Anaerobacillus alkaliphilus: one gene and its partner. The protein of the gene in region 1 interacts with the protein of each later gene in a pairwise test. Links are inferred from orthologs where the notes say so. Each region holds a gene or a part of one and is shown on either strand. Other genes may lie near its edges.

Region 1 (4,793 bases):
AATTGGTCAATACCAACTTGATCAAGAGCGTCATAACCTACTAATTCAGGTGCGATCTCTTCGTTAACATTTTCAACTGCTTTTAAAACACCTTTACCCATGTAACGGTCGCCGCCGTCACGTAACTCAACAGCTTCATGCTCACCAGTAGACGCACCACTTGGTACCATTGCTCGTCCCATTGCGCCACCTTCAAGATATACTTCAACTTCAATTGTCGGATTTCCACGAGAGTCTAATACTTCGCGTGCATAAACATCAGTAATAATTGTCATGTAAAAACACTCCTTTTTTAATGTAAGATTTAAAATGTAGAATGCAGAATTATGTATGTATTCCAAGAAGCTCTACTTCTATGATAAACTAAACAATTCATAATTCCTAATTCATCAATGTTAATTTTTTATTAAGCTCTTCCCAGTCATTTCTTCTGGTTGATTTGCACCTAAAAGTTCTAAAACTGTCGGTGACAGATCTGCTAGGATCCCATCCTCGCGAAGTGTAACACCATTTTTCGTCACAATCACTGGAACTGGGTTTGTTGTGTGTGCTGTCATTGGTGTATCTTGCATCGTAATAACTTCATCAGCATTCCCATGGTCAGCTGTAATGACGGCATAGCCACCTTTTGCAATAATGGCATCTACTATTTTACCTAAGCACTCATCAACAACTTCAATTGCTTTGACGGTCGGCTCAAGCATCCCAGAATGTCCAACCATGTCAGGGTTTGCAAAGTTCAAAATGATGGCGTCGTGATTATCTGCTTCAATTTCTTGTAACAAAGCATCAGTAACCTCATAGGCGCTCATCTCAGGCTTCAAGTCATAAGTTGCAACCTTCGGTGAGTTGATTAAAATTCGCTCTTCACCTGGGAACTTATCTTCACGACCTCCGCTAAAGAAGAAAGTTACGTGAGGATATTTTTCCGTTTCAGCAATACGCAACTGCTTGTAGCCTTGTTGACTTAATACTTCCCCTAATGTGTTATCAAGATTTGTTGGTTTGAACGCAACAAACCCATCAACTGTCTCGCTAAAGTGTGTTAAGCAAACATAGTGTAAATCTACCGGATGCTGATCACCACGATCGAAACCACGGAAATCATTGTTTGTAAAAACTTGTGATAATTGAATCGCACGATCCGGACGGAAGTTAAAGAAGATAATTGCATCCTTATCTTGGATTGTTCCAACTGGTGTACCGTCTTCATTCGTCATTACAGAAGGCAGTACAAATTCATCATGAATGCCATTTTTATAAGAGTCTTCTAGCGCTTCAGCACTGTTCTTATACTTCAAGCCATCACCATAAACCATCGCTCGATACGTTTTCTCGACACGTTCCCAGCGTTGGTCGCGATCCATCGCATAGTAACGTCCTGAAATCGAAGCTAATGTACCAGTGCCTAACGAATTCATTTTTTCCTCAAGAGCTACTAGATATTCTTTCGCACTTGTTGGACCTACATCTCTACCGTCTAAGAAGCCATGCACATATACTCGCTCTACTTGCTTTTCTTTCGCTAGCTCAAGTAATGCAAATAAATGCTGAATATGGCTATGGATTCCTCCGTCAGACAATAGGCCATAGATGTGAAGACTACTATTTTTTTCGTTCACATGATTGATGGCATTTAAGAACGTTTCATTTCCAAAAAATTCACCTTCGCGGATTGATTTATTTACACGAGTGAGACTTTGATAAACAACGCGTCCAGCACCAATATTCAAGTGTCCTACTTCTGAATTACCCATTTGTCCTTCTGGTAAACCTACAGCTTCACCAGATGCTAGTAACTGCGCATGTGGATAATCATTCCAGAAACGATCAAAATTCGGTTTATTCGCATGGGCTACAGCGTTCCCTTTTGTTTCATCACGTAAAGCAAATCCGTCAAGGATGATTAATGCTACAGGTTTCTTACTCATTTCCTGCCTCCAACAGCTGTAAAAATGATTGATGGTCAAGGCTTGCGCCTCCCACTAAAGCTCCATCAATATCACTTTGTCCTAGGTATTCCTTGATGTTTTCTGGCTTCACGCTGCCGCCGTATTGGATACGAACTGCATCTGCCGCTTCTTGTGAAAACATTCCTGCGATGACTGTACGAATGTACGCACACGTTTCATTAGCTTCAGCAGAAGAAGAAGATTTTCCTGTCCCAATCGCCCAAATCGGCTCATAAGCAACAACAACTGTTTTCACTTGCTCTTCAGAAAGACCTGCTAAGCCTTTTTCCATTTGACCTCGTACCACATCATTTGTCTTTCCAGCTTCACGCTCTTCTAGTGTTTCACCGCAACAAACGATTGGAACTAAACCATGCTTAAGTGCTGCATGTGTCTTTTTATTCACCGTCTCATCTGTTTCAGCGAACATTTCACGACGCTCAGAGTGACCGATAATTACGTATGCTACATCAAGATCTTTTAGTGCAACAGGACTAATTTCTCCTGTAAATGCACCACTCTCTTCAAAATGCATGTTTTGAGCACCGATTTTAAGATCAGATCCAGCAGAGTTATCTACTAGACAATCTAAAAATAATGCAGGCGCACAAACAACCGAGTCAACCTTTGCGCTCGTTGGCACTAAACCCTTTACCTCTTGCACAAACGATTTTGCTTCACCAATAGTCTTATTCATCTTCCAGTTACCAGCAATAATTGGTTTACGCACGATTAAAACCCCTTTCATTAATTGTGAATTTTGAATTATGAATTGTGAATTGTTGAGGGTTTAAGCTTCGAAGCTAAACACACGTTAATTCATAATTCACAATTGTCAATTCATAATTGCTTTTTATTTGTCGTTTAAAGCCACTACTCCAGGAAGTTGTTTACCTTCCATGAATTCTAGTGATGCTCCACCACCAGTTGAGATGTGATCCATGCTGTCAGCTAGACCAAATTTTTCAACTGCTGCTGCTGAGTCTCCACCACCGATAACTGTGTACGTACTTTGCGCATCAGCTAAAGCAACTGCGACTGATTTCGTACCGTTCTCAAATGATGGCAATTCGAATACACCCATAGGTCCGTTCCAAATCACTAGTTTTGATTCCATAATAACTTTACGGTATGTGTCAACTGTTTTCGGACCAATGTCTAAGCCTTCCCAATCACTTGGAATCTCATCAATACCAACAACTTTTGTAGTCGCATCATTAGAGAAATCATCAGCAACAACAACGTCTTCAGGCATATACAGTTTCACGCCTTTTTCTTTTGCTTTGTCCATGAACGATTTTGCTAAGTCAATTTTATCTTCTTCAAGTAAAGACTTACCTACATCATGTCCTAATGCTTTTACAAACGTATAAGCCAAACCACCACCGATGATTAAGTTATCTACTTTTTCTAATAGATTATCAATAACACCGATTTTATCTTTAACCTTCGCTCCACCAATAATAGCTGTGAAAGGACGATCAGGATTTAATAATGCTTTTCCTAGTACATCTAATTCTTTTTCCATCAGAAGACCAGATACCGCTGGAAGGTGGTGAGCAATACCTTCTGTTGAAGCATGCGCTCTGTGAGCTGCACCAAACGCATCGTTAACGTATACATCGGCAAGGCTCGCAAAAGATTTTGCCAACTCAGGATCATTCTTTTCTTCGCCAGGGTAAAAACGAACGTTTTCTAGTAAAAGAACGTCACCTTCAGCTAAACCAGCAATCGCAGTTTCTACTGCTTCACCATAAGCTTCATCTGTTTTTACAACGTTTTTACCAAGAAGTTCACCAAGGCGAGCAGCTACTGCCGTTAAGCGCATGTCTTCGTTTACTTGGCCTTTTGGACGACCTAAGTGACTAGCTAGAATAACTTTTGCACCTTTTTCCATTAAATATTGAACCGTTGGAAGAGCTGCACGAATTCGTGTGTCATCACTTACTTGGTTGTCTTTCATTGGTACGTTAAAATCAACACGACAAAATACACGTTTACCTTTTACATCAATATCGCGCACAGACATTTTGTTCATGAAAAACCCTCCATTATAAATTTTGAATTGTGAATTATGAATTTTGAATTGGTGTATGTATGGCTTCGAAGAGAAGCTTTGAATTCATAATTCAAAATTTTTTTACACAGTGGAAAGAGGAGAGAGAAACACGTTTCCCTTCTCCTCTCTGCCAACTTATTATTATTCAACAATTGACTATAAATTCCTTTTGGAAATTATAATCCTTTTTGAGCGATGTAATCTACTAGGTCAACTACACGGTGCGAGTAACCAGACTCGTTGTCGTACCAAGAAATAATTTTTACCATGTTGCCTTCCATAACCATTGTAGAAAGAGCATCGATTGTAGAAGAAGCAGGGCTACCATTGTAGTCACGAGATACTAGCGGCTCTTCAGAGTAACCAAGGATTCCTTTTAATGGACCTTCAGCAGCTTCTTTAAGAACAGCATTGATTTCATCTACTGTTACTTCTTTATCTAATTCAGCAACTAAGTCTACTAATGATACGTTTGGAGTTGGAACACGTAGAGCTCCACCGTTTAACTTTCCTTTTAACTCAGGAAGTACTAGAGCTACCGCTTTAGCTGCACCAGTTGTTGTTGGAATGATGTTTTCAGCAGCTGCACGAGCACGACGTAAATCTTTATGTGGTAAGTCTAGAATTTGTTGATCATTAGTGTAAGAGTGAACTGTTGTCATCATTCCACGACGTAATCCGAAGTTATCGTTGATTACTTTTGCAAATGGCGCTAAGCAGTTTGTTGTACAAGATGCGTTTGAGATAACATGGTGGCTAGCAGCATCATATTTATCTTCGTT
Region 2 (4,116 bases), on another replicon or contig:
TTTCCATACTTTTCGTATCCACTGGAAGTGTTGTGGAGTTACCAATGGTCTTAAATTCAAAGACAGATTCAGGGTCCACTAAACGATTGTCAATTCCATTTGCACGAGCAAATATTTTTTCTCCATTGACACCAAGGCTATGCTTAAGCTTAGTAGGGTCACTCTGAGCTAAATCACCAATGGTAATGATCCCTAGCTTGTTTAACTTTTCCGCAGTTTTCTGACCTATACCGTGCATTTCTCCTACTTTTAAGGGCCAAAGAATTTTCTGCACTTCACGCTTTCTTAAAACTGTTATTCCTAAAGGTTTTTTCATATCACTAGCCATTTTCGCTAAAAACTTATTAGGAGCAATACCAATACTGCAGGGTAAGCCTAATTCTTTTAAGAGCCTCGCTTGGATGGTCTTAGCGATATATAAAGGTGATCCCAAGTGGTAACAAGAAGTTATATCCATATACCCTTCATCAATGGAAACAGGTTCTACTAACGGAGTGTACTCTTTTAAAAATTGAAAAATTTTAAGCGATGCTTCCCGGTAACGTTCAAAATTTGGTTCCATCACAATTAGCTCTGGACAGTGTTTTTTAGCTTCCCAAATCGGCATGGTTGTCTTTACACCTTTTGCCCTAGCTTCATAACTACTCGTGACAATAATCCCACGTCGTTCCTTTGCATTACCAGCAATAGCCACTGGTTTTCCTTTTAAAGTTGGATCAAAGGCTATTTCAACCGAAGCATAAAAACTATTCATATCTACATGAAAAATGACTCGACCATCTTTCGGATAAAATTGTTTCATTTTAAAAACACCTTTTTTATAGAGTCCTTTGCTTCAAAATCAGAATTTCATAGCTACCGTCATTATACTAAATTCCTTACTGCTAAATCATCTTTAACAAAGGCTGTTTTCGCAAAGTTTGTTGCTTTCGTAAAAATCCCAAAAATTTTACACAAAATACTAAGAATTCACCACTAATTTAGTAAGTATTGCTCTTTTCTTACATAATTTATTGGCTGATACCTTCACCTAGGGTATTTTTCCGATTATTTTAGGGTAAAAAAGCAACAGTTTTTTTTGTGCGACGAGTAACCACCGCAGGAGCAATGTTTTTTTGTGCGACGAGTAACCGGAGGAGCAATGTTTACGAAAAGAGCCTTAACAAATGAAAAAAACTCCGCAGGTTACGGAGCTAAGATTATTATGTACTTTTTACTAGAACCTCTTCATTCTTAGAAAACAGCAACTGCTAACGTGCTTAAAACATTAAGAAAATTTCTCATCAAATATCTTTGCTGTTTTCTCAACCCATTCACAATACTCTTCTCCGTGGTAATTTCTATTAAACTTCTCTATAAAACTTAAAAGCTTGTAATACCCCTCTTCGTCTTCTAAACGTAGTTCCTGGAGAAATTGAAAAAAGCTAAATTCTGCAGTAGCTGTGGATGTCTGTCTTTTTTTCCCCTCTTCAGTAAGAATTACATAGGAAACACGAAGGTCCTGATCGTCTTTTTCTACAGACACGAGTCCTTTTTCTTTTAATCTCTTTACGACCTGCATTACCGTTGAACGATCCCATAAACCATGATTAGCAATGGTAGTAATTGAAGCGCGCTCTTCAAAATAAACCATCCATAGAGTGTGGAGTTCTGCTTGCGTTAAGCCTACAGAATTAGCAACATTTTGCCAATCTGCCTCAATTACTTTACTAGCACCGCGAAAATGGTTGAGCATTGCATGTAAATTAGTCATGTACTTCATCGCGTTCCTCTTTCTACTATTCTTATACAATTCCACTTATTATATATTTTACCATATATAAACAGTTTTGTAATAGTAAAAATTATGTGTTCCAAGGTAGTACTTAAGATCGATATTTGGATAACAAAACTAATGCCTAAAAAAGACTGGCTACATCTTAGCCAGTCCTACCTAGTAAATTAATTTCCCGCAACTTCCTTAATAATAGCCACAACTAATTCAGCCGTTTTTTCTAATTCTTCAATTGGCATTTTCTCATTGGTTGTATGAATTTCTTCATAACCAATCGCCAAGTTCACCGTTGGAATTCCAAAGCCTGCAATTACATTCGCATCACTTCCGCCACCGCTTGTTTCAAGTTTTGCTTCGCGGTTGATTGATGAAATTGCTCTTTTTGCAACTTCTACCACATGGTCTCCATCACCGTATTTAAATCCTGGATACATAACATCGATATCAACCTTGGCCTTTCCTCCCATTTCTTCAGCTACAGTTTCAAAGGCTTCCTTCATCTTAGCAACCTGTGCTTCCATTTTTTCCGGAACAAGAGAACGTGCTTCAGCTAGAATATGTACGTGGTCACACACGATATTAGTTTGCGTACCACCTTCAAAACGGCCAATATTTGCCGTTGTTTCAAAATCAATTCTTCCTAAAGGCATTTTAGCAATTGCTTTTGCTGCAATTGTAATAGCTGAAACTCCCTTTTCCGGGGCAACACCGGCATGAGCAGTCTTTCCAAGAATCGTTGCTTGAATTTTCGCTTGTGTTGGTGCTGCAATAATAATGTTTCCTACTTTACCATCACTATCTAATGCGTAACCAAATTTGGCGTGAATAAGCGCGGGATCTAATTCCTTTGCTCCTTTTAAACCTGATTCCTCACCGACTGTAATAATAAACTGAATTAATCCGTGCTTAATATTCTCTTCTTTAAGCACCTTAACTGCCTCAAGCATTGCTGCTAATCCAGCTTTATCATCTGCACCTAAAATAGTCGTTCCATCAGTCTTAATATAACCATCTTCTTGGACTGGTTTTACACCATTCCCTGGTACCACTGTGTCCATATGAGAAGTAAAATAAATTGGCTCAATGCCATCTTGATTAGCCTCTAATGTACAAATTAAGTTACCTGCCCCATGTCCTGATTTTTCAGTAGTATCGTCCTCATAAACCTCAACACCAAGTTCTGAGAATTTCACCTTTAAAACATCTGCGATTTGACGCTCGTATTTAGTCTCAGAGTCAATTTGAACAAGTTCTAGAAACTCTTGAACCAAACGATCTTTGTTTACCATATGTAAATACCTCCATTATCTATTTATAGTTATTTTATCATTGAATGGAAAATTGGTAAAACTGAAGCCCTTTACTTCTTTTCGCAATATTCATAAAGCACACCGTGTGCAGACTTCGGATGTAAAAAAGCTACAGATGCATTTGCTGCACCTTTTACAGGTTGCTCATGGATTAATCTCACCCCTTGTTCCTTCAGTTCATTTAGACGTAGCTCAATGTTGTCAACCGCCAGAGCTACGTGATGAAGCCCTTCACCTCTTTTGGCAATATAGTTGGCAATGGGACTCTCCTCACTCATCGGCTCTAGTAATTCCAATTTTGACTCACCAATTTTTAAAAATGCGACCCGTACTTTTTGAGTAGAGACCTCTTCAATTCCTAGAAGCTCCAACTTTAAATGATTAAGGTAAAAAGGCAATGTCTCATCAATTGATTTGACAGCTATGCCAATATGATCTACTTTTTTCGGTATGTCCACTTTTTCATTATGTACAGTGTCTATCATTTCTTTTAATGTAAGATTTTGATAAGTAGGATTTTCTGTAAGTAACTCATTTGTAAGTTCAAGCCATCGATTGACTACTACTTTTTCGTTCATCTTCCCATCCCCCAACTAAATATTTTTTAATCTTCTTCTCTAACAATAGCGCAATTTCCTTCTTTTAGAAATTTTTAAGAAAGGCTTGTATTATTATACTAATCAAAGTAAAATATTAGTTAGAAATTGTTTGGGAGGTTTTAAATATGCCCCGAAAATACCGTAAAATCATTATTTATATTATGATTGCTACAATGCTTATTGGGACGCTCTTCACTGGAGCTGCCATGTTCTTTTAATTAAAAATATTGGTGCTAAGCCAAAAAAAGAGATACTTATGTAAAGTATCTCTTTTTCTCTTATTTAATTGCCCCTTTTTCCCTTGCCAGCGTATGAAAATCCTTATCTGTGCTTGTGATAAAAACTTTGGTTCCATAGGGTACTCTGGTAAACAACTCTTCAACTTCCTCATTAAACATACGAACACAGCCTCCAGTAATGTATTGTCCGATTG

Evidence for each region. The genes of interacting proteins can lie anywhere in the genome.
Region 2: the proteins of tpiA (region 1) and DS745_RS15080 interact in binary tests that used the Escherichia coli proteins (3 or more experiments, as listed by UniProt). The link is inferred for Anaerobacillus alkaliphilus from one-to-one orthologs.

What each region holds. Positions count from the first base shown.
Region 1 is NZ_QOUX01000032.1:160,301-165,093, reverse strand. The notes cover bases 804-3,530. They hold tpiA (triose-phosphate isomerase), read right to left. Parts: upstream 2,683-3,530; coding sequence 1,924-2,682; downstream 804-1,923. Other genes in these bases: DS745_RS09660 (phosphoglycerate kinase), read right to left, coding at 2,806-3,530; gpmI (2,3-bisphosphoglycerate-independent phosphoglycerate mutase), read right to left, coding at 804-1,931. Also shown: eno (phosphopyruvate hydratase), read right to left, coding at 1-275; more of gpmI, read right to left, coding at 396-803; more of DS745_RS09660, read right to left, coding at 3,531-3,990; gap (type I glyceraldehyde-3-phosphate dehydrogenase), read right to left, coding at 4,188-4,793. UniProt on the Escherichia coli protein: Involved in the gluconeogenesis. Catalyzes stereospecifically the conversion of dihydroxyacetone phosphate (DHAP) to D-glyceraldehyde-3-phosphate (G3P).
Region 2 is NZ_QOUX01000045.1:176,132-180,247, reverse strand. The notes cover bases 1,003-3,777. They hold DS745_RS15080 (M20/M25/M40 family metallo-hydrolase), read right to left. Parts: upstream 3,064-3,777; coding sequence 1,942-3,063; downstream 1,003-1,941. Other genes in these bases: mce (methylmalonyl-CoA epimerase), read right to left, coding at 3,135-3,569; DS745_RS15085 (MarR family transcriptional regulator), read right to left, coding at 1,268-1,762. Also shown: DS745_RS15090 (DNA polymerase IV), read right to left, coding at 1-802; stressosome-associated protein Prli42, read left to right, coding at 3,809-3,901; DS745_RS15070 (L,D-transpeptidase), read right to left, coding at 3,962-4,116. UniProt on the Escherichia coli protein: Cleaves the N-terminal amino acid of tripeptides.